DNA from 2 places in the Glaciihabitans sp. UYNi722 genome. Region 2 is predicted to be linked to the other one. Evidence: predicted binding sites of a transcription regulator. Region 2 holds the regulator's gene; the other holds the start of a gene.
What was found. The regulator HspR, encoded in region 2, represses chaperone genes until heat shock. The targets are predictions, from matches to a motif close to AAGTTGAGTCNNNNNGACTCAACTT.
Positions count from the first base shown of each region.

Region 1: ABIB56_RS12095 (ATP-dependent Clp protease ATP-binding subunit) is a predicted target of HspR. The motif match lies at 9,920-9,944, and genes of this name have one in related genera.

Region 1 is NZ_JBEPTL010000015.1:77,056-88,940, forward strand. It holds gene ABIB56_RS12050 (aspartate aminotransferase type Ic) at 1-834, opposite strand, end outside; gene ABIB56_RS12055 (aldose 1-epimerase family protein) at 863-1,774, opposite strand; gene ABIB56_RS12060 (hypothetical protein) at 1,826-2,182, opposite strand; gene ABIB56_RS12065 (DUF72 domain-containing protein) at 2,303-3,172, shown strand; gene ABIB56_RS12070 (hypothetical protein) at 3,196-3,375, shown strand; gene ABIB56_RS12075 (alpha/beta hydrolase) at 3,409-4,002, shown strand; gene ABIB56_RS12080 (chorismate-binding protein) at 4,266-6,131, shown strand; gene ABIB56_RS12085 (NUDIX hydrolase) at 6,342-6,743, shown strand; gene ABIB56_RS12090 (NUDIX hydrolase) at 6,747-7,082, shown strand; gene ABIB56_RS12095 (ATP-dependent Clp protease ATP-binding subunit) at 7,319-9,904, opposite strand; gene ABIB56_RS12100 (heme-binding protein) at 10,065-10,532, shown strand; gene ABIB56_RS12105 (hypothetical protein) at 10,668-11,027, shown strand; gene ABIB56_RS12110 (pyridoxal phosphate-dependent decarboxylase family protein) at 11,236-11,885, opposite strand, start outside.
Region 2 is NZ_JBEPTL010000013.1:84,288-96,172, forward strand. It holds gene ABIB56_RS11145 (ABC transporter substrate-binding protein) at 1-595, opposite strand, end outside; gene ABIB56_RS11150 (ADP-ribosylglycohydrolase family protein) at 672-2,147, opposite strand; gene ABIB56_RS11155 (class I SAM-dependent methyltransferase) at 2,458-3,573, opposite strand; gene ABIB56_RS11160 (MFS transporter) at 3,725-5,281, opposite strand; gene ABIB56_RS11165 (TetR/AcrR family transcriptional regulator) at 5,402-6,100, shown strand; gene ABIB56_RS11170 (hypothetical protein) at 6,097-6,747, opposite strand; gene ABIB56_RS11175 (heat shock protein transcriptional repressor HspR) at 6,744-7,181, opposite strand; gene ABIB56_RS11180 (DnaJ C-terminal domain-containing protein) at 7,184-8,164, opposite strand; gene ABIB56_RS11185 (nucleotide exchange factor GrpE) at 8,281-8,877, opposite strand; gene dnaK (molecular chaperone DnaK) at 8,880-10,757, opposite strand; gene ABIB56_RS11195 (TetR/AcrR family transcriptional regulator) at 10,930-11,664, opposite strand; gene ABIB56_RS11200 (DHA2 family efflux MFS transporter permease subunit) at 11,782-11,885, shown strand, end outside.

The DNA of each region.
Region 1 (11,885 bases), on a different contig from region 2:
GCCGATGGTCTGCACAGAGCTTCGCTGACGGAACCACGCGACGTTGTTCGGAGAGGCGCCGAAGAAGGCGACGCCGGAGCCCGGGTAGGTGATCTTGGAGGTCGAGGCAAAGACGAGTGGGCGATCCGGATGCCCGGCTCGCGCCGCCGCGGAGAGCACGTCGATCACCGGCGGCTCGTCATCGGTGAGGTGGTGCACGGCGTAGGCGTTGTCCCAGAACAGTCGGAAGTCGACAGCGGCCGCCTCCATTCCGACGAGCGCCTCAGTCTCCTCCACCGTGTAGACGATGCCGGTGGGGTTGGAGTACATCGGCACACACCACATACCGCGGATGCCAGAGTCCTCGGCTACGAGGCGCCTGATCGTCTCGAGATCGAGTCGGCCATCGACGAAGGGGACGGGGATCATCCGGATGCCGAACGCCTCGCAGATCGCGAAATGCCTGTCGTAGCCGGGCACAGGGCAGAGGACAGCGAGGTTCTCGACATCCCGCCACGGACCGCTGCCGCCGGGGACCCCGTGCAGTAGCGCATGCACGACGACGTCGTGCATGGTCGACAGGCTGGCGTTGCCGAGAGCAAGCAGCTGCGCCGTCGGGATCTCGAGAAGTTCGCCGAAGATGGCGCGCAGCTCAGGTAACCCATCCGGTCCGCCGTAGTTGCGCAAATCGGTGCCAGAGGCATCGCGATAATCGCCTACACCCGGGAGTTCGAGCAGGGCGTTCGAGAGATCGAGCTGCTCCGGTGACGGCTTGCCGCGGGTCAGGTCGAGCGACAGTTTCTGCGCTCGGAGTTCGTCATACCGCTGCTCGAGTTCTGCCCTGGTTGCGTCCACCAGACAAAACTAGCGCGCCTACCCCGCCTCAGATCGCGTGGATGCTCCAGCCGGCGGAAGCCGACTCCCCCGGCTGGATGACCAGCAGGTCGGTACCGGAGTTGAAGGCGTCCGGAGGGCAGGTCATCGGTTCCACTGCGAGTCCGATGCGGCTCGGCTCGGGAGCGGGGCGGTCGGCCGTGTGCACCTGCACCCACGGGCAGTCGGTGCCCCACGACATCCCGACGCCGGTGCCTGCCATGCTCAGTACGCGCACGGACGCGAGGCCGTTCTCGTTCCGGGTGATGTCGGTGAAGGCATGGTCGATGAAGGTGTCGGCGATGGTGCGGGAGGAGCGGAAATCGAACTCGCCGCCCTCGACGGTGTCGAGGTCGAGGGGGATCAGCCGGTCCGCGGTCACGGTGAGGACGCTGCTCGCCGGGAGTTCGAGTGCCCAGTCGTCGACGTGACCGTCGCCCGCGACGAGGTAGGGATGGGGTCCAGTGCCGAAAGGGGCCGCCAGCGCTCCGGTGTTGAGCGCCGACACCGACCAGTGGAGTCCACCGTCGTCGAGACGGAATTCGATGCGCAGCTCGAGACGGAACGGATACCCGACCTGAGCCTCCACGGTGGCACCGAGCACCAGGCGGTCAGCGCTCTCCTCCAGCGCCGAGAAGTCGAGCCACCCGGCGAGCCCGTGCAGTGCGTGATGGCGCGATGGTTCGGTAAGGCTCAGCTGGTAGTCCGTACCGTCGAAGGAATAGGTCCCATCCACGACCCGGTTCGGCCACGGCGCGAGGGTGGCTCCTCGGAAAGCTGGACGCACCTCAGCCGCGTTGAAAGGGACGACGAGGCGGCGCCCGTCGAAGGTCAACTCCCTGAGCGAAGCACCGACACTCGCGACCGTCGCACGATAGCTGCCGGATTCCAGACGGTACTGTCGGCCACTCAGATCGGTCATCGCGATGCTCTCCTCGGTTCGAATGCGGCTCTGACGTTACCGCACCGCCCGCTACCGGGAGATGAGGTTCAGTCCGGAGCTGCGGGCGACGTTGTATTTGCCTCCCTCCCAGAGGTCGAAGCTGACGAATTGCGCGCCACGGCCCGCCGCCTCCTCCACCTGCTCGGGTGTGAGTACCGTACCCGCGCCGACGAGAATATCTCCACGCACAGCAAAGGCACTGACCGCCGCGAGTCCCTCTGGCGTACGCAGCGTAATCTCGACCGAAGTGATTCCGCCACGCAGCAGTGCGGCTGCCAGTTCGTCGGAACGGGCCGCGTCGTCGATGGTCACGATCGGCACTATGCGCGCCGCGCGGATCTCCTCGACAGTACTACGCACCTTCTTATTTGCTCGATCCGCAGCCACGTTTTCATTTTTTGCTTTCGGTGAAGGCCTTCGCGGTTGTCCCTCCGTAAAAGCGGAGAAGATAGTCACTCGGGAGAAACAGCGAGATTGGCGGAAGCCGTGAACGAGGTACGGGCCGTGGTGGGGACTTCAGCGTGGAACAAACCACACTGGCGAGGGCACTTCTACCCGCCCGGTCACGTGCAGCGCCGAGAACTCGAATATGCATCCGACCATCTAGCGTCACTGGAAATAAACGCGACGTTCCACGGCCTACAAGAACCGAAGACCTTCCGGGACTGGCGGAGACGAACGCCCCACGGGTTCGTCTTCTCAGTCAAAGGCAGCCAGATGGTCACGCACGATCAACTCCTCAGGAATCCAGCCATGAACGTGGCCAACTTCCTCGCCTCTGGCCCACTCGCCCTCGAGGAAAAATTGGGACCGTTTCTCTGGCAGATCTCCGAATACCTTGCTTTCCAGCCGACCGTGGTCGAGGAGTTTCTCGCAGTGCTCCCCCACTCGATCGACGAGGCGCGGCAGCTCATCGAGCAGTACGCCACGACGAGTGTCAACGATCGCTGGATGGACGCACCGAACCGACCGATCCGGCACGCCTTCGAGGTGCGCCACCCCAGCTTCTCCAATCCGCGCTTCCTCGAACTGCTGCGACGCTACGACGTGGCCATAGTCGTCACGAATACCCCACGCTGGCCCGAGTTCCGCGATATCACCTCTGACTTCGCATACGTGCGGCTGCACGGCGACGTGACCACGCGCCCCAACGGGTACAGCGATGCAGACCTGGACGAATGGGCAACCCTCATCAATGGATGGCTGAGCGGCGAGGGCTGCGCTGACGGTCGCGGGCGGGATGTCTTCGTCTATTTCGACAATCCCGACAACAGGGGAACGCGCTCGCCATTCGATGCCATCCGACTTCAGGAGCGGCTCGATGGACCTCGGCGTCCGCGCACCGAAACACCAGTCCAGCCAGCACTCTGGGGCTAGTCACGCGCCGATAGGGTCTAGCCATGACGAAAACTCCGAAGCCATGGTTCCGTCGTCCGGGGAGAGTCATACCTACCGGCCTGCTCGCGCTCGGAGTGATAGCTGCGATCGTCTGGGTGGTGAGCCCATGGCCTGCGGCCCTCCTCATCAGAGGGTTGTTCGAAAAAGGGGCACAGGACACGATTAATGAGATGTTGCCCTAGGTTCCGAAGAGCGGTGTTGGCGGAAAACTCGACGTGGCCTATGGCTCCAACCAGAACGAGAAATTCGACGTCTTCACGCCGGAGACCGCATCTGCTCGGCTCCCGACTGTGGTGTGGATCCACGGTGGAGCCTGGGTCTCCGGGCACAGGGAGGATGTTGATCCGTACCTGAAGATCATCGCGTCGCACGGTTACGCCACCGTGAGCCTCGACTACTCGATCGCCCTGGAGGCCACCTATCCGACGGCAATCACCCAGCTGAACGATGCGCTCGCGTTTCTCGTCGCGCACGCCGACGAGTACGGGATCGACCCCGACCGGATCATCATCGCCGGCGATTCCGCGGGAGCGCAGTTCACCAGCCAGCTCGCAACTCTCACCACTAATCCCGCCTACGCCAAGCGCCTCGGGCTCATACCGGCGCTGTCGAAGGACCAGCTGCGGGCGGTGATCCTGAACTGCGGAATCTACGACGTGAGCGGCATCCCGAACGCACCAGGAATCGGCGGATGGGGCTTCCGCATCGCGCTCTGGGCATACCTCGGTGACAAGAACTGGTCGACGACGCCCGGCGGCGAAGACATGTCGACCCTCGATTTCGTCACCAGGCACTTTCCGCAGACATAGCGTCAGTTCAGCTCGAGAGGGTGCCGACGAGATCGGTCGTGCCTGGCACACGCCGTCACGAGCCGGCACACTGAGGTCGACGGATACAGGATTCGATTTTGTCACCGGTGCGCTAGCATGATTCCCATGACCGCAGCACGCGCCTCCTGGTGGCTCCGCCGATAGGCGGCTGCTGTCTGACGAACAGATTCGACCGCCTCCCGTTACCGGGGCGGTCTTTTTTTCGGCCTCGGTACGGATGGCACTGAGAGATGGAGCCACCCATGACCCTGCTCGATGAGATCCTCGGCGCGACACCACCCGAGGCTTATGCGCTGCTGGCGCGCGCCGGTCGCGACGACCTCGAAGTCCTCGCGGGCCCCATCGTCGACGTTGCACTGCTCGCCGACATCCCGCTGACGGATGCCGCGGGCATCCGCCGCGAGGTGCTCAGCATCGTGCCCTTCCGCCAGGTCGCCGAACGCGGCTACCGCGCACATGACGACGGCGCTCCGCTGCGCTGCATGATCGTCGAACAGCGCGAGTCCGTGCCGCGCAACGAGGCGATCCGGATACTTCCCACCGGGGAGATCGACGTGACCGCCGTCGGTTTCGACATTCCCGACGAAGAATATGCGGACATCGTGCAACACGTCATCGACGACGAGATCGGGCGAGGCGAGGGAGCCGACTTCGTGATCCGCCGCGACTTCATCGCCACCACCGGAACCCCGGCACGCAGTCTCGCCCCCAATCTGCTGCGCCGGCTGCTCGAGCGTGAGTCGGGAGCGCACTGGACCTTCGCGATCGTCACCCCCGACATCGCCCTGGTCGGCGCCTCACCCGAACGTCACGTGTCGGTCGAGCGGGGTGTGGTGACAATGAACCCGATCAGCGGTACCTACCGACATCCGTCGACCGGCCCCGACCGCGAGGGCTTCCTGGAGTTCCTCGGCGACACCAAGGAGGTGGAGGAGCTCTTCATGGTGGTGGACGAGGAACTCAAGATGATGAGCGCCGTCTGCGCCTCCGGCGGTTTCATCCATGGGCCGTACCTCAAGCAGATGTCGCGGCTGACCCACACCGAATACCTGCTGCGCGGGCACAGTGATTTCGACGTGCGAGACGTGCTGCGCGAGACGATGTTCGCACCGACGGTCACCGGGTCTCCTATGGAGAACGCCTGCGCGGTGATCGAACGGCACGAGACCGCGGGACGCGGCTATTACGCGGGCGTTGCAGCCCTCATCTCGCCCGAGGACGGCGGCGGATTCTCGCTCGACGCGCCCATTCTCATCCGTACCGCGCAGCTCGCGGGCGATGGGACTGTCAGGGTCGCGGCTGGTGCGACCCTGGTGCGTCACTCGGTACCGGCCAGCGAGGTGAAGGAGACCCACAGTAAAGCGAGCGGGGTGCTCGCGGCGCTCGGACTGCTGCCCGCCGTGGATGTCGCGCGTCACGCTCCTCTCGCCGACGACCCGGTAATTCAGGATGCACTGCAGCGTCGCAACGCACAGCTCTCCCCGTTCTGGATGAACGACCAGCAGCCGGAACCGGAGGCCGGCTTCGCAGGGCGCCGTGCCACCATCGTCGATTTCGAGGACCGCTTTACCACCATGCTCGGCCACCAGCTGCGCCATCTCGGTATGGAGGTGCGCATTGTGCACTGGAGCACTCTAGAGGATGCGGATATCGAGAACGCCGACTTGCTGGTCTGCGGCCCCGGACCCGGCGATCCGCTGGACCTCGGCTCCGCCCGCGTCCGCAAGATCGGCGAGGTGATCGACGCGCGTCGAGCCGTCGGCCTGCCGCTGCTCGCCGTCTGCCTCAGCCACCAGGTGCTCGCAACGAAGCTCGGTCTCGGCATCGACCGGCTGGATCGACCGCGCCAGGGGCTACCGCTCGAGATCGACCTCTTCGGCACCCCGGCGGTCGTCGGTTTCTACAACACCTTCACCGCACGCCTCGCTCCTGGCGGCTCCCTGCCCGACCGGGTCGAAGGCAGCGTCGACCCCGCCAGCCGCGACGTCTTCGCGCTGCGCGGCCCCGGATTCGCCTCCGTGCAGGGGCACCTCGAGTCGATCCTTTCCCGCGATGGGATCGCCGCGCTGCAGGTGCTGGCGGCGAGCGCTATGGCAGTGGCGGCGTAGCGTTTGCGCCGGTGCGTGAGTGCGTGTGTGCGTGGGTTCGTTCGGTGCGTGTGTGCGTGGGTTCGTTCGGTGCGTGGGTTCGTTCGGTGCCAAATGAAGGCACCGCCGCCTGACATCCCTGGATTCTCGGAGCCACAACCGCCAGAACGTTCAAGATCTCCTTCATTTGGCACAGTATCGGTGCGCGGCCGCAGCCGCGAAACTAGCTTCTTGGCCACGATCGGCGGAAGCAGAGTGCAGGACGCACGGGCGATGGTCGAAGCGTCGGATCTCGAGGGGTGCCGACAGCCGCTCGAGCGGCTGTTGGCATCCGTCGGGCCATGGTCGCGAGCTCGGTATGGTCGCTCCCGTCGCGGAATCGGCGATGATGTCGGTATGACTGCGACGAGCGAGGACCAGCCCGAAACCCACTGGCACAAGCGCGGCTCTCGCACTGTCTACCGCGGGCGATCGATCATCTCCGAGCACGATGTGGTGCTACCCACTGGGCAACATGCCACCTACGAAGTCGACGAGAGTGTGCCGTTCGCGGCCGCCGTTCTCATCGTCGACGAGAACGACATGCTGTGCCTGGCAAGGCAATACCGCTACCCGCTCGAGCGCTGGATCTAAGACCTGCCGGGCGGAGCCGGCGAAGATGGCGAGCAGCCGATGGATGCCGCGGCGCGCGAATGCCGCGAAGAGGCCGGCCTCGAGCCGGCGCGACTCGAACCGTTGTACAGCTACGCGGCCAACCCCGGTCGGTCGGCGTGGGCCGTGCACCTGTTCTTCTGTCGGGTCACCGCCGCGGCATCCGCTGACCTCTCGGATCCGACCGAGCAGGTGCGTACAGTGCGGATGACCGTCGACGAATTGGACGACCTCATCCGTCGCAATGAAATAGTCGACCCGTCGCTACTCATCGCCCGCTCTCTCGCCGGGATGCGTGGGCTGCTGCCGCCGCTGGCCTGAATCGTCCCGGGAGCGTCGGAGACCGCAACGAGGGCGATCCCGTGACGGAGTAGTCGCCCGCGCGGCGCCCGATGTCGTTTCTCCGGAGGATTGGGGCATACATGCCCGCGATGAGCGGATACCCCGGGGCAGAAGCAGATTCCTCCGGAGAAACAGGTTACGAACCGGCGGCTACCCGTAGACACGAGAAGGGCGAGCGACCGAAGTCGCCCGCCCTTCTGCGCTGCTGCTGCCGGCTACGCGGCCAGTGGCAGCTCCGCGACCTGGTGCGCTTCGACGACGAGGGTGTCGTCGTTCACGACCACGGTCACGGTTCCGCCGTCCGTGAGGTCCGAGGTCACCAGCAGGTCCGCGATCCGATCATCGAGTTCGCGCTGGATGACGCGACGCAACGGCCGGGCACCGTACTCTGGCTCGTACCCGTGTTCGGCGATCCAGTCGATCGCCTCCTCGGACACGGTGAGCTCGATGTTCCGCGCCGCCAGCCGAGCCTCGGTAGAGCGGATCAGCAGGCGCACGATGTCGTGCAGCTGCTCGGTCTCGAGCTTGCGGAACAGCACGATCTCGTCAATGCGGTTGAGGAACTCGGGTCGCATCGCCTCCCGCAGCTTGCCCATCACCCGGTTGCGCAACTCCTTCTCCGCAATGACCTTGTTCGCCGCGTTTTCGGTACTCGCGACGAAGCCCAGCGCGCCGCCCCGGCTGGCAAGAAACTCCGAACCGAGGTTCGAGGTCATGATGATCACGGCGTTGCGGAAGTCGACGGTGCGACCCTGTCCATCGGTGAGCCGCCCATCATCCAGAACCTGCAGCAGCAGGTTGAAGACGTCGGGGTGTGCCTTCTCGATCTCGTCGAACAGTACGACCGAGTAGGGGTTGCGACGGATGCGTTCGGTCAGCTGGCCGGCCTCGTCATACCCGACGTAACCGGGAGGGGCACCGACGAGTCGGCTCACCGTGTGGCGTTCGCCGAACTCGCTCATGTCGAACCGCAGCATCGCCTTGTCGTCACCGAAGAGGGACTCCGCCAGCGCCTTGGCCAACTCTGTCTTTCCTACGCCTGTCGGGCCGAGGAAGAGGAAGCTGCCGACCGGCCGGTTCTGGTCACCCATGCCGGTGCGGTTGCGCCGTACCGCCTTCGCGACGACGGCCACGGCGTCGTCCTGTCCGACCACACGCTCGTGCAGTTCGACGTCGAGCCGTGCCAGGCGCTCACGATCGACCTCGGTCAGGCGACTGGCCGGGATGCCGGTCGCGCGGGAGATCACGGCGGCGATCTCTGCCTCGTCGACCACGGCCGACTCGACTTCAGCCGACTCGATCGCTGCAGACTGGTCCAAGGATGCCGTGGTCGGCCTGGCAGCATCGAGCCTGGTGTGCACGGCGTCGATCTGGTCGCGCAACCGTGATGCCTCTTCATAGTGTTCGAGGGCGACCGCGGAGTTCTTCGACGACTCGAGTTCGGCCAGCTCCCGGAGCAGGCCGGAGACGTCCACCTGCGAGCCGAGTTTGAGACGCAGCCGCGCACCGGCCTGATCGATCAGGTCGATGGCCTTGTCGGGAAGGAAGCGGTCGGGCACGTAGCGAGCAGACAGCTCGACGGAGGCACGGATGGCCTCGTCGGTGTACCGCACACCGTGGTGATCTTCGTAGGCCTTGCGCAGCCCGGAGAGGATGAGCACGGCATCCTCGATGCTGGGCTCACCGACCTGCACCGGCTGGAAGCGACGCTCGAGCGCCGGGTCTTTCTCGATCGAGCGGTATTCCTTGAGGGTGGTTGCTCCAACAACGTGCAGCTCGCCGCGGGCCAGTCGCGGCTTCAGGATGTTGCCGGCGTCCATGCCGCCCTCGCCCGCGCCACCAGCACCGACGACGGTGTGCAGTTCGTCGACGAAGACGATGATCTCCGCCTGGTGAGCGCTGATCTCATCCATCAGTTTGGTGAGACGCTCCTCGAAGTCGCCGCGGTAGCGAGTACCGGAGAGCATCGCCGGCAGGTCGAGGGAGACGACACGCTTGTCGCGCAGCTGCTGCGGCACACCGCCGTCAACGATCGCCTGGGCAAGACCCTCGACGATCGCTGTCTTGCCGACACCGGCCTCGCCGATCAGCACCGGGTTGTTTTTGGTGCGCCGCGAGAGGATCTCGATGGTCTGCTCGATCTCGTCGGCACGACCGATCACCGGGTCGAGGTCGCCGGAACGTGCCATAGCCGTGAGGTCGATGCCGAACCTGTCGAGCATCGGCGTTTCGGACTCGGATGACACCCCCACCGGATCCGCTCCCTGGGCGTTCACTGTCTCCCGCATCCCCGACTGCAGCGCCTCAGGTGTCACGCCGGCAGCAGCCAGCACCTGGCCGGCCGGGGAATCCTGGTTGATCACCAGGGCGAAGAAGAGGTGCTCAGGGTCGATATAGGTCGACCCGGAGGCGCGGGCCACCTGGTAGGCGTGGAACAGCGCGCGCTGGCCGGACTGCGTGAGTACCGGCGCATCGGTACGTTCTGCGGATGCCTCCGGCAGGCGCTGCTCCGCGGCATCCGCAACGGCTGCGGGGTCGGAGCCGACGCGCGTGATGACGTCGGCGGCCGGCTGGAGCCTGGCGAGCACGCGCAGAATGTGGAGTGCGTCCAACTCGCTGTGGCCGTGCTCGACGGCGAAACGGCCGGCCTGGGCCAGAACGTCACGGCTGCGACGGCTCAGCAGGCGGCTGATGTCGATCGAGCGCCCGGACTGCGCCGCGCGTTCGCCTTCGAGATAGCGTGCGAGAAACTCGTCAAACGAGTTGCTGCCGTTCTCTTCGGGTTCAAAACTGTTAGGCATGAGACCTCCTGTGGAAACTTGAGTGCCCTTGACTCAACTTAACGTCGAGCGCCGCGTTTCATTCCCGCAGCCCGTCGAATGCGTCTGCTCGGCACAACACGCTCGGCGCGACGGTGCGTGGCTAAGCTGCCCTATGTTCGCCCACAACAAAGGAATAGCCATGACTCGCCCAGAACCCCTCTACACGATCGAGCAGCTCCAGAGCGAGCCCGTCGCCAACGTCGCATCGTTCCTCAGGGATGATGCGGTGAGGCTCGGCGAGATCGCCGTTGGCGTCATCCGCGAGTGGGAGCGCAACCTCGCCGTAGACGTCCACATCGGCGACGAACTCGCCTACCGCGCGCAGCTCGGCAGCACAGGGCAGCGGAACGCGGATGTCATCCAGGGCAAGATCCTCGTCGCCACGAAATTCGGCCACAGTTCGCTGCTCGCCAGGCTGAAGAAAGACGCCGACCCCTCCCTCGCGGACGGCCTGGACGACAGTTACAAGTTCTGGGGTGGCTGCATCCCGATCTTCGTCAACGGCGAACTCGTGGCGACCATCGGCACCTCCGGGGAACCGGATGTCGTCGACCACGAGGCCGCAGCCGAAGCTGTCAAGCGTTACCTCGCCGAGGTCGCCGCGTAGGCGTTGTGCCGGCCGATCCTCCGGGCGTCGCAGCTTTCGGCAGCGAGTTGCCACTTTTGCCGCTGGCGCAGCAAGTTATGATACGTTTCATGCTAGCCATTCGCCACCTATGCGATTCCCTGCTGGCTGATCGCCATGCTGTGGTACCTGCGGGGCGCGGGTCTGGAACCTACGCCATTCTTTCTCACCCTCGCAGCTGGCGCGCTCTGTGGCGTTTCATTTACCGGGTGGGTACAGGGCCCCGGTTCCACGCAGACGAAGCTCGCCGTGCACATCGTCGTCGTCGCTGTGCTCGTCACCGCGCTCGTGCTGCTCACCAAGGTCACCGGCTGGGCTGTGTTGCGTCAACTGCCTGCGGGCTGGATAGGCGGCACAGCACTCTTCCTGAGTTTCGCCTCGCTCCCCTTCACGACCTGGACGGCTCTCGGACTCTTCGGTCGCTTCCTCTTTCCGCTGGGGCGCACACGTGCGGCGCGACCGACCAAGCGCGGCTGACCTCCGGGCCGGGAGATCGCGCGCGAACCATTCGGCCGGAAGAGTCACCCGTTCATCCCGATCGCGTCGGCGCACCATGTTGCGACCGGGTACCAACGGTAGATCCCGGCAGGCGGCCACCATATTTCTGGGTGTGACGACGTGATCCAGCTGCCCTCACAGAGACGGAGCACACGCCAGCCGTTTACGACGTCCCTGGGACCTTCGTCTAGTCCGGCTCGATTCCGACTGCTGCGATCGCACGCTTCACCGCTGCTATCGCGATCGCGACTTCCGCGGCATCCGTCGACCAATTGCTGACTGAGATGCGCAGGATGTCGTGGCCATTCCACTTGGACCCCGACATCCAGACGGTGCCATCCGAGATGAGTCGAGCCGTGACCTCCCGGGTACGTTCATCCGCGCCGAACGACAGCGACACCTGGGTGAACACCACGTCGTTCAACACCGTGACTCCGCCCAGCGCACCGAGACCGGACGCTAGCGCCCGTGCATTTTCAGCGAGCCTGTCGATCATGTCGACCACGCCGGTGCGCCCCAGTTGCCTGAGCGCCGCCCAGACCGGGACGCCACGCGCGCGACGTGACATCTCCGGCGTCACCTCCATAGGGTCAGTCATCGCACCGTCACGAGTAAGGTAACTCGCCTGCACTCCGAACGCCTTCACCGCGGCATCCTTCTTGGAGACGATAGCGACGCCACAGTCGTAGGGAACATTCAGCGTCTTGTGCGCATCGGTCGCCCAGGAGTCGGCGAGATCGACACCGTCCAGCGCGTCGACAAACTGCGGCGACGCAGCCGCCCACAATCCGAAGGCGCCGTCCACATGCACCCAGGCGTTTTTCGCATGGGCCAGGT
Region 2 (11,885 bases):
CCTTCGCACCCTGTATAAAGCACTTGACCTGGATGGCTTCGATCTTGGCGCAGGCCGTTTGCCATTCTGCGAGGTTGGTGGGCGGCGTCGCTCCGGCTTTGTCGAAGATGGTCTTGTTGTACCAAACCAGCCCCCCGCCTGTGATCATCCACGGGAGACCAACCTGCTTGCCACTGACGACGAGCTGGTCCGTTGCGTTCAGCTTCGACTTCCAGTCGGCGCCGATGTTCTTGGCGGCGAGCGGGGCGAGGTCGGCCGTGAGCGGCGCGAACTGCGTCGTCATAGCGCCCACCTGCAAACCGAAGACATCCGGACCCGAGCCCGAGGTGGCGGCTAGGCGTACGGCGTTCGGGTAGTCCGCGATCTGGATGAAGCGGTGCTTGACAGTGATGTTCGGGTGTTCCTTCTCGAACGCGGTGATCCACGCCTTATCCTGCGTGTTGTCCGGGTTCCACGACCACCAGTTGATGGTCTGCTTGGCGCTTGAGCTTGTCGTCGACGAGCCGGTCGAACAGGCGGTCATGCCGACAGCGGCAATCGCGATGACGGTGACGGCGGCGACCTTTGTCATCCACCCTTGTGCGGTGATTTTCATTGCTTTTCTCTCCAGTACTTCGGTGTAGGGAAGGTGGGTTTGTGTTCGGTTTGTCTTCTTGGGAGTCGCTTTCCGCTTATGGGCGGAAGGCGTTTTCGATCCAGAGCGCGCTCGGGAGCTCGACGAGCGCGATGACCCACTCGGCCACGTTTCGTGTTACCGGCGGTTTCTTGACCACGACTGTGAGCTCATGAATACCCACGGGCATGGAGAAGTCGATGAACTGTCCCACCGGCGCCATGTGCGGGGCAGGGAACAGGAGGTTGCTGCCCTGAGCTCCGTGGAGGTATTCCCCGTTGAGCCAGATGCGGTATTCCTCTGTCGAATTGAACATGAGTCGCACCTTCTCTCGGCCGCGGGCATCCACGCGGTAGCGCAGCAGCAGTAGTCGGTCTGTGAAATCATCGCGCGGCATCTGAACCCAGGTGCCGGGGAGGCTGGAGGCCGTGGTCGATATCTCGGGGAGTACGCTGCCGACGGGCGGCAGCTCCGAGTTGTCGCGCTCGGCCCACGAGCCGAAGGTCGTGTTGAAGTGGGCGACTTCGACGGCGATGGTGTGGCTGTTCGGGTCGAACTCTGAGCTCGTCGCCGAGGGGTGGTCGCCCGACAGGCGGTCGTGCAGTGAAATGACCAGGTCGGTGAATCCATCGAGCGTCGCTGGAGGGGTGATGCCGGTGATCTCCTTGTTGAGTACGAGATCGTTGCCGATAGGGGCGAGCCACTTCTCTTCAATGGAGTTCGGGTCGAGGATACCGAGGAGGGCGCCGATGGTGGCCGTCGAGCTGTCACAGTCTTCGCCGCAGTTGTTGGTGATGCTAATCCGCTCGGAGAATGTCGTGCCCATGAGCCAGCCCACGATGACGAAACCGGTGTTCTGGCGAACGTCGGTGAAGTCGTCGCTCCCGTACGTGTCGACAATGAGCTGGCGAACCACAGTCCAGTCGTCGTTCTCGAGCACCCATGCACGGGTATCGGTCACCACACCGAAGAGCTCACTGTCTTTCGGGATTCCGGTGAGGGCGCCATCCAAGAGCACGTCCGGGTCGGTCTCGACGAAGGCGAGGGACTGAAGGCGGGCGAGGAACTGCGCGGCATAGATGCCCTCGCCGTCGTGGTCGAAGCAAGCGTCTTCGTAGGCGTATGCGGCGGCGAGGTCTGGATTGCCCGGGGCAAGACACGCCCAGAGCTCTGAGCGGATTGCGGCCCCTTCGCCCTTGGTGAACCAATTGTCAAAGCTGCCTGTGTGGGGTGGCTCGAGTCCTTCGGCCAGGTTGCGCATGCCAACGCCGTATTCATTCCATGGGAACGAGACATGATCGCGCCAGGCCGCGGCGAAGACGTGGCGGTCGACTACCGGCGACTCCATTTCCCCCAGCACACAGGCGTAGAGCACCTGCAGGTCGAGGTCGTCGTTGGGGACCATTTCGGTCGGGACCGGGTAATAGAAGTCGGCGGTGAGGGGACCGGTCAGACCTTCGAACGTCTGGCCCAGAGTGCCACCAACGGCCTTTCCGAGCCAGCAGCCTTGGATCCTGTCACGCAACGTGGTCATCAACCAGTCCTTCACAGCGTCGTAAAATGAAACGGTTCACTTATGGAACCATGCTTTGATATTCTTCGCAAGTCCGAGGGGCAAAAGTTATGGCATTGGATTCCTTTTCCGGTCACGTTCCCATCCAGCGCACTGATACGCGGCGCGGGCCTCGTCGCGCCTGACACCGTCATCGCCGACAGCCGGCGTGTGGGCGCCTGGGTCCCTGTGTCGCATGGGAGGAAGCATGCCGGGTCGGGAGCCCGACCTGGGCCTGGTGTTAGTGAGCGCACTGGAACGCGGCCCACTCGGACACTCAGTCTGAGCGGGATCAGGCCCGCCGCGACGCGGCCACGGTGAACTTCGCGTTGCGGGCGACCTCACGGGTGTGGCCGACGATGCGCTGCAGCGCTGGGTGATATCCGAGGTGCGAGTTGTAAACAGTCCACAGCTCTCCACCGGAGCGCAGCACACGCGCGGCCTCCTCGAACAGTCCGTCCGCGATTCCGACGTGCACCGTAGCCCCGACGTGGAACGGCGGATTGAGCACTACCAGGTCCGCGCTCGAGTCCGACCGGCCGTTCAGCCCGACCTCGCGCACCACGGTCACGTCCAGTTCGTTGGCCGCCATTGTGGCGCCGGCCGACGCGACAGCAGCCCAGGACAGGTCCGTGGCGATCACGGTGGCGGTCGGGCGGTCCCTAGCGAGCGACGCGGCCAGGATGCCGGTGCCGCAGCCCAGGTCGATGACGGTCTCGGCATCCGGAACCGCACTATCGAGCACCGAGCGCAGAAACCGCGTGCCGATGTCGAGTTTTGCGCCGGCGAAGGCGGCGCCGTGCGCACAGATCCAGAGGCCGAGCTCCGGGTTGAACTCGCGCACCGGGTACTGAGATGGCGCAGGGTTGGCTGGGTCAGACCGAGGTGCACTGGCAACGAGCACCCGCGACTTCTGGCGGGCATGCGAGACGTCGAGTCGCTCGAAATGTCGCAGGAGCACCTCGTTCATCGCCACCGAGATGTGCTTGATGCGCCCGCCGGCGTACACGACCACCTCCGGGTCGGCATGCTCGGCGATGAGCCCCGCGAGCTCGTCGAGCTCCGCAAGGCCGCGCGGCAGCTGGAGGAGTACGACGCGGGCGCCATCGAGTACGTCTGCGCCGAGGGGCAGGCTCCGATAGTCGATGCCCGAGGCATTGCCGGCGAGAGCTTGCTCGCCGAGCAGCGAGTCCTGGAAGACACGGATGCTGCGTGCCCCCAGCCGCGCCGCGCCGATGGTGAGCGCACCGTAGTGGTCGCCGAGCACCACGATACCGTCAGCGGGCGCTGCGAACACGGCGGATGTCGCCTCGTCGAGGATCAGCCGGTCGCTGGCGTCCACGGCGAAGAGGTTGTCAGCCTCGACATCCGGAAACCGGCGGAGGCCGGAGAAGTCGAGGGAGGTCATCCGTCCAGTACAGCACGGTGCCGAGGGCGGAACTGCAGCGCACACGTTTCTCCGGAGGATCGCGGTTCGAAATCGATGCCGACCACGAATTCGTGCGGTCGGATGCCGAAACCTCCGGAGAAACGAGTTGGACGAGTCAGAAACGAACTGGCTAGTGAACCGCGACCGGCGCGCTCTCGCCGATGCTGCTCGAGCTTGAGGTTGAGGTCGAGGTCGAGGTCGAGACACCGTGCGGATTGGAGAGCGACACCCCGTGCCCGCGGCGCCGGAACAGCAGCGCAGACAGCACGGCTCCGACGGCGAAGAATCCTGCGCCCCACCAGTAGGCCGTGGCGTAGCTGTGGACAGCGGCCTGGGCTGCGACGGCGGCCGAAGGCGGCAGGTGCGAGGCGAGATAGTCCGTGGCCGCTGTTGCCGCGAGGGTGTTCAGCAGGGCGGTGCCGATCGATCCGCCGACCTGTTGGCTGGTGTTGACCATCGCCGAGGCGACGCCCGCAAATCGGCGGTCGATGCCGAGGGTCGCTGTCTGCATGGAGGCCGGCATGATCGATCCCATGCCGAAGCCGAGGATCATCAGCGGCGGGAGCAGATCTGCGGCGTAGGTGCTGGTGAGATCGACGTGGGTCAGGTAGACCATCCCGATGCCGGCGAGAGTCATGCCGAACGGAACCATGATCTTCGGCCCGAAGCGCGGCACGAAGATGTTGGTCGACAGTTGTGCCGCGAGCACCAGCATCCCGATCATCGGCAGGAATGACAGGCCGGTCTGGATCGGCGTGTAGTGCAGCGACGCCTGCAGGTAGTACGTGACGAACAGGAAGATCCCGAACATGCCCGCACCGGCGATCAGCACCGAGCTGTAGGCCGCACCGCGGTTGCGATCCAGCACGATGGAGAGTGGAAGCAGCGGATGCTCGGCACGGCGCTGCCAGAGCACGAAGGCGACCAGCAGCAGGCCGGATGCCACGAGGAAGCCCCAGGTGAGCGGAGAGCCCCAGCCCTCAGACTCCGCGTTCGAGAATCCGTAGACCAGGCTGAAGAGCGCGCCGGAGACGAAGAGCGTGCCCGGAATGTCGAGTTTCGGACGCGGGCCGGTTCGCTCTACCTGACTGACGAAGATGGCCGCACCGATCACGGCAACCACGGCGATGACGACGTTGATGTAAAGGTTCCAGCGCCAGTCGAAGTTTTCGGTGAGCACACCGCCGAGCAGCAGGCCGACGGCACCGCCGGCCCCAGCGATCGCGCCGAAGACCCCGAATGCGCGAGCGCGTTCCTTCGGGATGGTGAAGGTCGTGGTGAGCACGGCGAGCGCGGTCGGAGCGAGCATGGCACCGAAAGCGCCCTGCAGGGCGCGGGCACCGACGAGCATCCCGAAGCCGCCGGCAGCGCCACCCAGCGCGGAGGCTCCGGCGAAGCCGATCAGGCCGATGATGAAGGTGCGCTTGCGACCGATCAGGTCAGAAAGACGACCGCCGAGCAGCAGGAGGCTGCCGAATGCGAGGGAGTAGGCGGTGACGATCCACTGGCGCTCCCCGTTCGAGAAGCCGAGGTCGGCCTGGGCGGAGGGCAGAGCGATGTTGACCACCGTCGAGTCGAGCACGACCATGAGCTGGGCGAGGGCCACTGTGGTGAGCGTCCACCAGCGGCGAGAGGAGACAGGGGGCGCGATCACGGCGTCGGGTGAAACCAGGGAAGTGTGAGACATGAACGCCACTATATACGGTACTGTGGAGTTTCGGATCTTAACAGTTCCTAAATTGCCCATCAGGTCGAAGAATTAACCGTGCGGTAATATAGCCCGCATCAGGAAAGGGAGATTGCCGCAATGACGCAGCTCGATCTCGACCCAGTCACCGACCCCGACCCGGCGGAACAACCGTCGAAGCTGGGGCGAAAACGTGACCACACCCGCGACCCCGAGATTCTGGATGCCGCCCTCGAAGTGCTCGCCGAAACCGGGTACGACGGCATGACCATCGACATGGTCGCGGCGAGAGCCAAAGCAGGCAAGGCCACCCTCTACCGCCGATGGCCGTCCAAGGGTGAACTCGTGATCGATGCGGTCGCCTGTATGAAGACTGGCGACATCGACTACTCGCAACTGCCGGACACCGGGACCCTGCGCGGCGACCTCATCGCGATGATCAAGCCACATTCCATCGAGGACGGCGAGAAGAAACTGCAGATCATGGCCGGTCTCATGTCGATGCTCTCGCGGGCACCGGAGCTGGCGGATGCCGCCAACCAGGCGATCATCGAGCCGCGGGCGAGCGTCAATCGCATCCTCATGCGCCGGGCGATCGACAGGGGTGAGATCGCGGCCGACTGCGACGTGGAGACCCTGTCGCTCATCAGCCCGTCAATGGCGGCCTATCGCGTGCTGATCCTGCGGAAGACCGTGGACCGGGCGTTCCTGATCTCGCTGATCGATGGCGTGCTGTTGCCTGCCGTCGGACTCGGTCGCCCCGCCAGTGATGCCCCCGCCGGCAGTCGCCCTGCAAGCAGTCGCGCCGCGCGAAACTAGGCGCGCGGGCGCATAGCGTGCGCCATCCACCACCAGGCGAGCCAGCCGATGGCCGCATTCACGGCCAACGCGATCACAGCCGAGACGCCGAAGAAGGTCCAGAGGCCTGGCCAGAAGTCGTTCGAGCCCGACCCCGACGCCGACGCCGACGCCGAAGCGGAGGTCACGACCGTCGAGACGATCTGGCTGACAAAGCTGCCGATCCCGCCGATGATCCAGGAGGCGACGACTGCGATCGCCGTGCCGGCCCAGGTCACGCCCCACGGATGATTCACCCGGTGCGAGCGCAGGATGCGGCCGCTGACCAGGATCGCGACCGCCATCACGATGAAACCGAGCAGGGACACCAGTACGAGTGGCAGGATCCAGGCCGAGATGTTGATTCCGTCGAGGAACTGGCTCAGGCCATCCAGGCCGCGACCGGTATCGCTCGAACTGCTCGCCGCGTGCACAATGAAGGCGAAGAGCCCGACGAACAGTGCGATGCCGACGGGTATCGCCGCCAGCGCCCAGCCGATGCCGAGCAGCACGAAGCCGATGCTTCCGGCCAGGACCGTGCCGCGTTTCGCCCGCTTGGTGAGGGGCGGTCGCACCGGCTTCGGCCCGGCGGGGTAGGCGGGCTGCGAATACTGGATCGGATACGTCAACGTTCTCCCCGTTCGATCGATTCGTGGCTAAGCGGTCGCCAAACCACGACCTGCGTGTTGCGCTGCGACCTGGTACCGGCCCTCAGCGAGACGACTTCTCCGGACTCACCGCCGGCGAAGACCCGGCGACCGGGACGACTGAGAAGCTCTTCGGCCAGGGCATGCTCGAGGTCGCGGATGCGCTCCGACAGTTCGGCAACCTGGTTCTCCAACTGCAGGATACGACGGATGCCCTCCAGGCTCACGCCCTCCGCGCCCAGTCGTGCGATCTCCCGCAACTGCACGATGTCGCGCATCGAGTAGCGACGCGACTGCCCTGAGGTGCGCTGCGGCACCACGAACTCAAGGCGGTCGTACTGTCGAAGCGTCTGGGGATGCATGCCAGCGAGCTCCGCGGCGATCGCGATCGCAAAGACGGGGTCGGTGGCTTCCATGGTCAGCCCTTCGATTTCGCGAGCAGCTCCGCTCGCGGGTTCTCATCCGGTTGAAGTGCGGCGAACTTCTCCAGTGCCTCCTGGGCTTCGCCGCTGAGGTGGGCGGGCACCGCCACCTGCACGGTGGCGAGCAGATCTCCCGTGCCCTTCGGCGAGGTGACGCCGCGCCCCTTGACGCGGAGCACGCGGCCGCTCGGCGTACCTGCGGCGACCTTGAGTTTCACCGGCTCGCCGCCGAGAGTGGGAACCTCGATGGTCGCTCCGAGAGTGGCCTCAGTGAAGGTGACCGGCACATCCACCCGCAGGTTGATGCCGTCGCGTTCAAAGACTGGATGCTTGCGCACGGTGATCGTGAGCGTCAGGTCGCCGGGTGCGCCGCCATCCACGCTCGGCTCGCCTTTACCCCTGAGCCTGATTTTCTGGCCGTCGCTCACACCGGCGGGAATCTTCACACTGATCGGCTTGCCCTCTGCGGCCTGCAGTTTGACGGTGTCGCCCTGGATCGCGGTGAGGAAGTCGAGAGTGGTCGTGGCGGTGAGGTCGCGACCCTTGGTTGGACCGCCTGCGCCGCGGAATCCGCCGGATGACTGGCCGAACAGCCCACTGAAGATGTCGTCGAAACCACCGCCACCACCACCGGGCGAGTAGGCCGTGCGCTGGTTGCCGCCCTGGTTGAACATGCCGCCGAAGACATCCTCAAAGCCACCGGACTGGCCCTGGCCGCCGGAGGTGAAGCGCGCACGGCCTGGACCCATCGCGCGCATCTGGTCGTATTCTTTGCGCTGTTCGGAGTCGGCGAGCACGGCGTGCGCCTCACTGATCTCCTTGAACTTCGCCTCAGCCTTCGCATCCCCGGGGTTGGAGTCGGGGTGATATTTGCGGGCCAGCTTTCGGTAGGCCTTCTTGAGCTCGGCCGCTGAGATGTCTTTGGAGACGCCGAGTACGGCGTAAAAGTCCTTGTCGAACCAATCCTGGCTTGCCATGGGCGCCTCCGTTCTTTCTCAATCTACGTTGTGAATGCCGAACGAGGCCGCCGGTCGAGCCAGTCGAGACCGATCTCGACTGGCTCGATCGACGAAACTGCTCGATCGGCGCTGTCTTATTCTGCTGGTACTGAGACGGCGACCTTGGCCGCGCGCAGAAGTCGCTCACCCAACTTGTAGCCAGGAGCGATCACGTCCGCCACGGTATTGACCGTCACATCGGAGCTCGGCAACTGCACGAGAGCCTCGTGCTGGTGCGGGTCGAACACATCGCCCTTCTCGCCAACCGCGGTGAGCCCGAACTTCTCGAGGCTCGCGCGCAGCTTCTGGGCGATGACCGCCATGGGGCCGTCGGCGAGATCGCCGTGGGCCTCAGCGAGGGCCAGGTCGTCGAGCACCGGAAGGAGACTCTTCACCACCTCGGCGATGTTCAACTCGCGAGTCGCCTCCCGATCGCGCTCGACGCGCTTGCGATAGTTGGCGAATTCGGCCTGCACTCGCTTGAGGTCTCCGAGGATTTCGACGGCGGGGTCGACCGCGGCGTTCCCAGGGCCTGGTGAAGGAAGCTGCTCCCCTGCCAAGAACGCGAGATCGTCATCAGAAAATGACGTCTCGACATCCGGACCTTCGGCCTCGACGAGCCCCTCGGCCGCATCGTCGGCAGCCGAGGTCGGCTCCTCCGATGCGTCCTCGGGAGTCTTGTCGTCGACCATGATTACTTCTTCTCCGAGTCGGCCGCTGGCTCTTCGTCGTCCACAACTTCTGCGTCGACGATGTCCTCGTCATCGGCCGGTGCCTCTTCGGTAGGAGCCTCTTCCGAAGCACCCTCAGCGGATGCCGCCTGCTCCTGCGAGTAAATGGCCTGACCCAGCTTCTGCTGGCTTTCGCTCAGCGTGTCGAAGGCGGTCTTGACGGCCGTCTCGTCGTCGCCGGCCAGCGCGCTCTTCAGGGAGTCGACATCCGCCTGCACCTCGGACTTCACGTCGTCGGGCAGCTTGTCTTCGTTGTCTTTGATGAGCTTGTCGGTGGAGTAGGCGAGCTGCTCCGCGGTGTTGCGGGTCTCGGCCGTCTCGCGACGCTCCTTGTCTTCTGCGGCATGCTCCTCGGCCTCGCGCACCATGCGCTCTATGTCCTCCTTGGAGAGCGACGAACCACCGGTGATGGTCATCGACTGCTCCTTGCCGGTGCCCTTGTCTTTCGCGGACACGTGCACGATGCCGTTGGCGTCGATGTCGAAGGTGACCTCGACCTGCGGGATGCCACGGGATGCGGGCGCGATGCCCTGCAGCTCGAAGGTTCCGAGGTTCTTGTTGTCGCGGGTGAACTCGCGCTCGCCCTGGAAGACCTGGATCGCGACGGAGGGCTGGTTGTCGTCCGCCGTGGTGAAGGTCTCGCTGCGCTTGGTCGGAATGGCCGTGTTGCGCTCGATGAGCTTGGTCATGATGCCACCCTTGGTCTCGATACCGAGGCTCAGAGGGGTGACGTCGATGAGCAGAACGTCTTTGCGCTCGCCCTTCAGCACGCCGGCCTGGAGTGCGGCACCGACGGCAACGACCTCGTCAGGGTTCACGCCCTTGTTCGGGTCCTGGCCACCGGTGAGCTTCTTCACGAGGTCGACGACGGCCGGCATACGGGTCGAGCCACCGACGAGTACAACGTGCGCGACATCCGCGACCTTGATTCCGGCTTCCTTGATGACGTCGTTGAACGGCTTCCTGGTGCGCTCGAGCAGGTCAGCGGTCAGTTCTTCGAACTTGGCGCGGGTGAGTGTCTCGTCGAGGTTGGCTGGGCCATTCTCCGTGAGCGACAGGTACGGCAGCTGGATGCTGGTGCTCATGGAGCTTGAAAGCTCCTTCTTTGCCTGCTCCGAGGCCTCCTTGAGGCGCTGCTTGGCGATCTTGTCACCGGAGACATCGACACCCGTGGAGTCCTTGAAACGCTTGACAAGGTAGTCGACGACGCGCTGGTCCCAGTCGTCTCCACCGAGACGGTTGTCTCCGGCGGTCGAGCGAACCTGAATGGTCGAGAAGTCGTCGTCCTTGCCCACTTCGAGCAGCGAGACGTCGAAGGTTCCGCCACCGAGGTCGAAGACCAGGATGAGTTCGTCTTCCTTGCCCTTGTCGAGTCCGTAGGCGAGTGCCGCAGCGGTCGGCTCGTTGATGATGCGCAGAACGTTGAGTCCCGCGATCTCTCCAGCCTCCTTGGTGGCCTGGCGCTCGGCGTCGTTGAAGTAGGCGGGAACGGTGACGACGGCGTCGGTCACTGCCTCACCGAGGTACTGCTCAGCGTCGCGCTTGAGCTTCGCGAGGATACGCGCCGAGATCTCCTGCGGGGTGTACTTCTTGCCGTCGATGTCGACGGTCCAGTCGGTGCCCATGTGGCGCTTAACCGACGAGATCGTGCGGTCGACGTTGGTGACGTTCTGGCGCTTCGCGGTTTCTCCGACGAGCACCTCGCCGTCTTTGGTGAAGGCGACCACGGATGGGGTGGTACGAAATCCTTCAGCGTTCGTGATGACTGTGGGTTCTCCACCCTCGAGAACCGAGACCACCGAGTTAGTGGTTCCCAGGTCAATACCTACTGCTCGAGCCATGTGCGGTTTCTCCTTCTGACGCCGGTCGAGCTTGTCGAGACCGGCACGTTACTCAGCTGGTTTCGACAAGCTCTACCAGCAGACCTTGCGAGACTTGAGTCTCACGTACTCAAGTTTGAAACCTGTGGATAACTTTGTCAAGTTGATTTCGAAAAACTTGAGTCGAGTCGACTCAAGGTCGACCGGCCGGCGTGGCGAGAATGCCGTTGAGCAGCACCCGGAGCTTCCACGCGTCGCGCTCATCACCGCTCCCGGCCATGATCTCATCGTGCATGCCGGCGATCAGAGGGTAGCGTTCGGCGGGAAGTGCGGCGAAGAACTCGGATGCCTCGCTCACCACGTCGTGCTCGTTGGAGGAGCGCGCGATGTAGGAGGCAAGCTCGGCTCCCGCGGCCGTGGCGTGCATGTAGAGCAGATCGGTGCTCCAGGAAATGGTGCGGTCATCGAGGCCGCCTTCCCGCAGCAGGCCGATCAGGTCGTTGAAGATCAGCAGCACCTTGTCGGTGCGTGGGATCGTGCCGAGTGCCACCAGGGCCAGGCCCTCGTGAGAGGCGGTCGCGTGCACGATCGCCTCGATCAAGGCCTCGACTCGCTCTCGCCAGGTGCCGGCCAGGTGCGCCGTCCTTGGCACCGAACCCATGGCCTCGTCCAGCATCGCGAGAAGCAGGTCGTCGCGGTTCTTCACGTAGACGTAAAGCGAAGCGGCGCCGGTGTCAAGTTCCTGTGCGACCCGACGCATGGTGAGTTCTACGATGCCGGACCGATCGAGAATGGCGAGCCCCGCCTGCACGATCGCTGCGCGGCTGAGCGGTGCCTTGGCTGGCCGATCGCGGCGACTGCGCGGTTCAGCAGCGGGCGGTTCAGCTGGTGGCGGTTCTGGAGCTGGCGGTTTAGGGAGGGTCGGCACCCTCTCATCATAGTGATAACGAACAACGTTTGACACGAACGGTGTTCGTGATTTATGGTATCAACGAACGTTGTTCGTGATGACGTTCACTCCGCCATCAAGAGAAGGTCCATCCCCATGTCCACTACCGAAGCGGCCTCTGCGGCCATCACCGTGAGCAGCACCCGCCGGTGGCTCATCCTCGCCATTGTGCTCATCGCGGATGTGCTCGACCTTCTAGA